One region of the Litoribacterium kuwaitense genome, then DNA from elsewhere that is predicted to be linked to it. Evidence: riboswitches for the same ligand, from Rfam matches in the RefSeq annotation. Region 1 holds a riboswitch; the other holds the start of a gene.
What was found. A riboswitch is a leader RNA that binds a small molecule or an ion and turns the genes downstream of it on or off. The one in region 1 is predicted to bind FMN.

Region 1 (3,438 bases):
ACCCCCTTTTATGCATGAACTCTGGTGCTTTGATCAGAATGATGAAGTTGTTCGACGTACTTCATAAGTAAATCAACTTCTATATTGACGAAATCATCAGGCTGCTTCCGACCGAGAATCGTCTGCTCCGACGTGTGTGGGATTAACGAAATATGCAAAATTTGATTCTGAATCCCGAAAACTGTAAGACTTGTGCCGTCGACGGCCACTGATCCCTTCATAACCACATAACGCGAAAGGTCTTGCGTAAGCTCAATATGCAGATTAAGAGCATTTTGATCTTTCTCAACAGCAAGCACACGGCCTGTCCCATCGACATGACCACTGACAAAATGACCGCCAAATCGACCATCAGCCCGTAAAGATCGTTCGACATTAACGAGCGTACCTTCCTTAAAAGAGTCTAACGTCGTTGCTCGTAGTGTTTCTGGCATTACATCGAGCGTAACTGTTTTTTCGTGTATTGCCCGTACAGTCAAACAGACGCCATTGACGGCGACACTGTCGCCAAGCTGAATATCATTACAAATCTTGCGCACCTGAAGAATAAGCCCATACTCATCTTTGTCTGCGAACAGCTCTTTTACGATTCCGATTTCTTCAACAATTCCTGTAAACAACGCTTACACGCCTCCTCTGTATAAAACCACTTTGATATCTGATCCTAAGGTATCCACAGAATGAACCGATAGGGCGGGGGTTTCAGATAGGGATGGAATGCCCCTTCCTCCAAAAGCAGAAGGAGCGTTCGCGCCTCCAATTAACGTAGGCGCAAAGTAGGCGACGACACGTTGAAATTGTTTTTCTTGCAAAAAGCTAGCGAGCACTTCTGATCCACCTTCGACGTACACTGAGCAAATGTGATGCTGCCAAAGGATATGGAGCCAGTCGTGTAATTTTCTTGGGTGACTGCGAATGACGCGCACACCTCTGTTTTTAAGCGCTTTTTCTCGTGCTATAGGGGCTTCTTCAGATGTAATAACCCACGTCGGGGCCATTTGATCGATGACGACTTTGGCGTCTAAAGGGAGCTGCAAATGCGTGTCAAGGATAATACGCTCTGGATGTCGTCCTCCAGGGATGCGAGCAGTCAGCGATGGGTCGTCTGCGAGAATGGTGCCTATACCAACGACGATACCATCATGATCGTGACGCTCTTTCCAACCGTCATAACGTGCATGAGAAGACGTAATCCACTGGCTCTCTCCTTCGCTTGTCGCTATTTTTCCGTCAAGGCTGGCCGCAAATTTCAACGTAATAAATGGACGTTGATAGCGTATATGATGAAAAAATATGCGATTAAGCTCGCGCGCTTCGTCCTCCAACACACCTAGCGTCACATCAATACCGGCCTCATTTAGCTTTTCGATGCCACGCCCAGCAACCTCAGGGTTAGGATCTGTACAGGCGATGACGACACGTTTGACTTGATGTTGAATTAAGGCGTCACTACACGGAGGTGTGCGACCAAAGTGACTACATGGCTCGAGTGTGACATACATCGTCGCGCCGCAAGCATCTCCAGCAGCTCTTAGTGCATGAACCTCTGCGTGCGCGCCCCCGGCTCGTAAGTGAGCGCCAGTTCCAATGATTTTGCCTTCTTTGACTAAAACCGCGCCCACAAGCGGATTGGGCGATACTTGCCCACGTGCTTGACGAGCCAGCTGTAACGCCATATTCATATAATGCTCATCCGTCATCGATCTTTCCCCCCTGTTCTAAAGCACAAAAAACAAAAATAAAACCCCGAACGATATGTTCGGGGTGAAAAAGGCACAAATAATAATCATACGGTCAGAAAAACGCCGCCGCATGCTTTGCGTCACTAAAGAAGCCCAGCACAACTTCATTTTTCAAAAAATGAGGTGTACTGAACGACCTACCTTCTCCCATCCAGACTTTCACTGTCGGTCCCGGATTTTCACCAGGTCCACCGCTTTGCATGTGCAAAACGGGTCACGGACTGAGGATCTTAATTTAAAGATCCATCACCGCCGGTCGGGATTTTCACCCTGCCCCGAAGGTATTATTCTGTTGGATGCATACAGTATACGCTAATTTGTTACATGATGCTAGAGCAATGTATTTTATTTATTTTGTAATAATATACAGCGCAGCAACGAACCCCCACAGCAGCGAAGCTACCAGAAGGATGACAAACAAACGAATGTTTTTTTACGCATGCTCTTCAAGCGTCACAGAAGTCATGCGATCACCATTTTCATCGCCACCGCAACGTCTAATCCTTCGGTCACCTGACCAAACACAGTATGGACACCGTCTAGGTGAGGCTGTGGTTCATGCACGATAAAGAACTGACAGCTTCCTGTATCTTTGCCCGCATGCGCCATCGACAATGTCCCAGCGACATGTTTGTGCACGTTTTGCTCTGCCTCACATTTGATCGTATGTCCCGCATTCCCAGTTCCATTGCCGATCGGGCAACCACCTTGAGAAACGAAGCCGGGAATGACACGATGAAAAGTCAAACCATCATAAAAACCTTTTTTAATCAAAGTTTCAAAGTTTTCTACTGTGATGGGTGCTTCCTCTGGAAAGAGTTTAATTTTTATTTTTTGACCATTCTCCATTGTAATAACTGCCTGTTTCATATGCTTTTAATCTCCTTTTTATTAGATATTGCAGAGTGCTTTTGCTCAGATGTCCAAGGCTCGTCAAGCCGGATAAGGTCATCTAGCGTTTCTCTGCGAATGACGACTTTCGCTTCTTCCCCTTCCACAAACACTACGGCAGGTCGCGGGATACGGTTATAATGATTCGCCATAGCGTATCCATATGCGCCTGTACTAGGCACAGCTAAAACATCCCCAGCTTCACTTTTAGGCAATGATGCGTCCCAAATGAGCATATCACCAGTTTCACAACATTTTCCAGCAATCGATACGACCTCTTCAGCAGGTGCTGTCGGGCGTTTTGCCAAACAGGCTTCGTATTTCGCTTGATAAAGCGCCGGTCGTAAATTGTCACTCATTCCTCCATCAACGGAAACATACGAGCGGACGCCAGGGATATCTTTACGACTACCAATCGTATAAAGGGTCGTAGCAGCTTCACCGACAAGCGCACGCCCGGGCTCAATCCATATTTCCGGTATTTCCATTTGCGCAGCGTTGACACGGTCGAGTAAATGATCCAGCACATTGCCAAGCAGCTGATCGACCTCAAGTGGTGTATCTTCATTCGTGTAACGTATTCCAAAACCACCGCCAATGTTTAACACCGCTGGATTCTTACCGTAGATGTCCTTCCAGCGACTTAAAAGTCCGACGACTTTGTCCGTTGCGAGGAAAAAGCCATCGGGCTCAAAAATTTGTGAGCCGATATGCGAGTGAACCCCAAGCCAGTTTAAGTGCTCTGAATGTAGCGTAAATTCCAAGGCTTTGTCGGCTTGACCACTCATAATATCGAAGCCAAACT
Region 2 (3,438 bases), on a different contig from region 1:
ATAATTGCTATGCAGGGATAATAAGTATTCATGCCATTATGTTTTACAGCTCTAAATCTTTTAATAAGATCAATCACGATAAAAATGACCAGCCTAAGTGTTTTATGGCTGGCTTTTTATCGTTTTTCCTCATTTTGTTACAAAGAAATTTTAGAGGGTTTGCAACCAAATACAATTTAGATTCGTATATACTATAGTAGAAACGATGATAGATGGGCTTTTGTGGCTTCTGTGGAGTGGAAAGGGGATTTACTTAATCATGCAACGGTACCGGCTGATGAAATTGATTTCGGGGATTTATGAGGCTCTTCTTGGAATCCCGATTCTTGGTGGTTTGATCGTCGTAGGCTTTCTTTACACGCCTTTATTTGTCGGCTTAATCCTTCATGTTATTACACTTGCGATTGCACGAAAAGAAGGCGGTCCTACAGCAGGCAGTTTGTTTGGGATTGTAACGTCATGTATCGCCTGGATTCCGTTTGTCGGCATGATTATGCATATCATCAGTGCCTTTGTACTGATCTTTGAAGGCGTAAAAGAAAAACCGATGAAGACATATAGCTCTTTTGAACGGCAGCCATAATAGCGTAGTACTTTTAATCAATGAGCTAGACAAAACGATTGTATCTAAATGAAAAAAACAGCCTAGCAGTCGCAAAGGCTGTTTTTAGCATCTAGACATATTCTATGACACGATCTTATCGGGCAGAGGCTGCGAGTGATTTTGCTGCTGGAATTTGTTCAGCAGGCTGGGCAGCATCCTTTTGGCGTGACAGAAAGAAGAGAGACAGCCAGATGAGCATAAAACCGAGCAGTTGTGCAGGTGTAACCACTTGTTGGAAAACAAGCCAGTTAACGAGCAAGCCAGTCATTGGAAAGCTTAATTCAGCTAATGTCGCAACAGAAGCTTTCATTGTGCCAAGCCCTTTATAATAAAGAAGCATGCTGAACAGTCCTGGGATAAGCGCTGAAATCACGAGGTTGGTGACGATCATTGCCTGTGCAAACGAGTCTGCAGGCAACGCCCAAACTTCTCCTGAAAATGAAGCTAAAATGGCGAGAAGGGGAAGCGCTAATAGAAACCGCAACGATGTAACTGTTTCGTGGGAGAGGGTTGTCAAAAGAACACGTCCCATCACTGTGGAACCTCCCCAAAGGACAGCCGCCCCTAATGAAAATAAGCTACCGATATTTAACACGTCACGCCAATCAGACAGCGGCAGAGAAAAGCCGAACGTTAAAAAGTATGTTCCGATCAGGGCTACTGGAAAAAGAAATGAAAAGCGACGCGGCCATTTTTCTTTTAAGACGATCCTTGCCAGTAAAATAGCAAAGATGGGCTGCATTTTTTGTAGTAGCAAGACAGAATTGATATCACCATAAGTGAGACCGTTTGTAAATAGCAGCGATGCGAACGCCGAGCCTCCCCAAGCGATAAAAAGCAGCGCACCTAAGTGCTTCAAACTGAGACGGGACAGCTCTTTTCGATGCTTATACAAGATTGGTGCTGTCACAAGTGCCAAAATGATATGCTCGACAAGCACAATTTGTGTAGAAGTCATCGATTCCAACAGAAACATACGAAAGACGGGAGTAGCACCCCAAAAAGCAGCGCCGAGGACAATGAGCCAGAACATGTGATGACGTGTTTTTTCTTCCATCTTGGTGTCTTCAACCCTTTCGGTTGAATACGGCTTCTTCGAAAATCAAAACAGCTCTGCTTCACGGGGAAACAGAGCTGACCAAATAAACCTGTCGCTAGCAGCAACCTTAAAAAAGGATACACGACGAGCGTACACGTTTATTTTGATCTTCTCCCATCCGGACTTTTACCGTCGGCTCTGGAATTTCACCAGATCAGTCCAATGAAACATCGCTTCATTGGAGTCGCGGGCTGTCACCGCCGGTCAGGACTTTCACCTGCCCCGAAGATCCATATTCAAATGTGATTTAGTTTAAATTTGTAATACCATCATATGTGTGAATCTTTTATTTGTCCAGTGTTTTGCTTCAAATAGCGAAAACTGGAACTGCTGACATTTATCCTTTTAACCCGTTGACAGGCTGATCAAGTGGAAATGCGGTCGGCTTTTCGACTTTTGTCGTCATATGGTAATGCTTCTCGTTGTTTGAGGCTATATGGAACCCATGGATCGCTTCCAAGACGTGTAGTGCTAATTTACCTGTAGCTCGATGCTCGCGCTCATTTTGAATTGCATAAGCCATATCCAATACCCCTAGACCTCGGCTATTTTCAGTAAATCCATGAGTAAGCGGCACTTCGATAAAAGCTTTATGGTGTGATTTTTTTACATAGACAGGTCCGTCAAAGGTGTTTGGATCAGGAACAACCATAGAGCCGTCGGTACCGTGAATTTCAATATGAAATGGATGTTTACTCCCCTTAACATCAAAACTTGTTACAAGTGTTGCCACTGCACCATTTTCAAAGTCGAGCACACCAGCAATATGCGTTGGTGTTTCGACAGGAAACGTGCGGCCATAATCCGGTCCGTTCTTAACCATTCGTTCTTTGACAGGTGTAGCCGTAGACCCTGTAACCCGTTGAATAGACCCTATTAAGTGGATAAGTGCTGTTAAATAATAAGGCCCCATATCAAACATTGGTCCCGCGCCATACTGGTAGAGGAAGTCAGGCCCAGGGTGAAAAATTTCCGGTCCTTCATGCGTCATAAAAGCAGTAGCCGCAATCGGGGCGCCAATCCAACCATCATCAATAAGCTTTCGAGCCGTTTGAAGACCTCCGCCTAAAAAGGTGTCCGGGGCAGAGCCGAGGCGCAGTCCTTTTTCCTCAGCGAGTCGGATTAAGGATTTTGCGTCGTCTACCTCAATGGCCAAAGGCTTTTCACCGTAGGAGTGCTTCCCAGCTTCAAGCGCCTTTCGATGAATGTCTGCGTGGGCCGCTGGAATGGTTAAGTTGATGATAATTTCAACTTCTAAATCAGCAAGAATGTCGTCAACTGAGCATGCTTTTGGAACGTTATATCGCTTTGCCATTTCTTGAGCTTTCTCTAAGTCGAGGTCAGCGCAAGCGACAATGTTTAAGATGTCAAATTTTTGTCCAGCTTCAAAATAAATCGGACTAATGTTTCCGCAGCCAATAATACCTATGTTTACTTTTTTCATCTTGTGTATCACCTTTCTGGATTTAGGATGTTATTGTATTGTTTTTAAGATGTTGGACAATTTTTGCATGTGTGCGATCGAGCTTATAAAAGAATAAAACGAAAATTTGTAGAGCAGTAAAGACAATTGGGGCAGCAAACATGAGAAAACGAATCATCGATAGAGCACCTTCTGTTAAGGCCTCAGGGGTGTAGCCAGCAAAGTCAAGAGCATAAGCAACAAATGCTGAGCCTAAGGCGATGCCTAATTTAGTTGCAAAACTATAAGAGGCGTATAAAGTGCCTTCGGACC

Region 2: another riboswitch for FMN. It lies ahead of G4V62_RS09830 (DMT family transporter); the one in region 1 lies ahead of ribD (bifunctional diaminohydroxyphosphoribosylaminopyrimidine deaminase/5-amino-6-(5-phosphoribosylamino)uracil reductase RibD).

The regions. Positions count from the first base shown of each region.
Region 1 is NZ_JAALFC010000001.1:226,828-230,265, reverse strand. Features, by position in the region: gene ribE (riboflavin synthase) at 9-620, opposite strand; gene ribD (bifunctional diaminohydroxyphosphoribosylaminopyrimidine deaminase/5-amino-6-(5-phosphoribosylamino)uracil reductase RibD) at 624-1,700, opposite strand; FMN riboswitch at 1,878-2,029, opposite strand; gene G4V62_RS01250 (peptidylprolyl isomerase) at 2,205-2,612, opposite strand; gene lysA (diaminopimelate decarboxylase) at 2,609-3,438, opposite strand, start outside.
Region 2 is NZ_JAALFC010000016.1:7,207-10,644, forward strand. Features, by position in the region: gene G4V62_RS09820 (NADP-dependent oxidoreductase) at 1-21, shown strand, start outside; gene G4V62_RS09825 (hypothetical protein) at 260-583, shown strand; gene G4V62_RS09830 (DMT family transporter) at 699-1,661, opposite strand; FMN riboswitch at 1,806-1,937, opposite strand; gene G4V62_RS09835 (Gfo/Idh/MocA family protein) at 2,041-3,147, opposite strand; gene G4V62_RS09840 (glycoside-pentoside-hexuronide (GPH):cation symporter) at 3,170-3,438, opposite strand, start outside.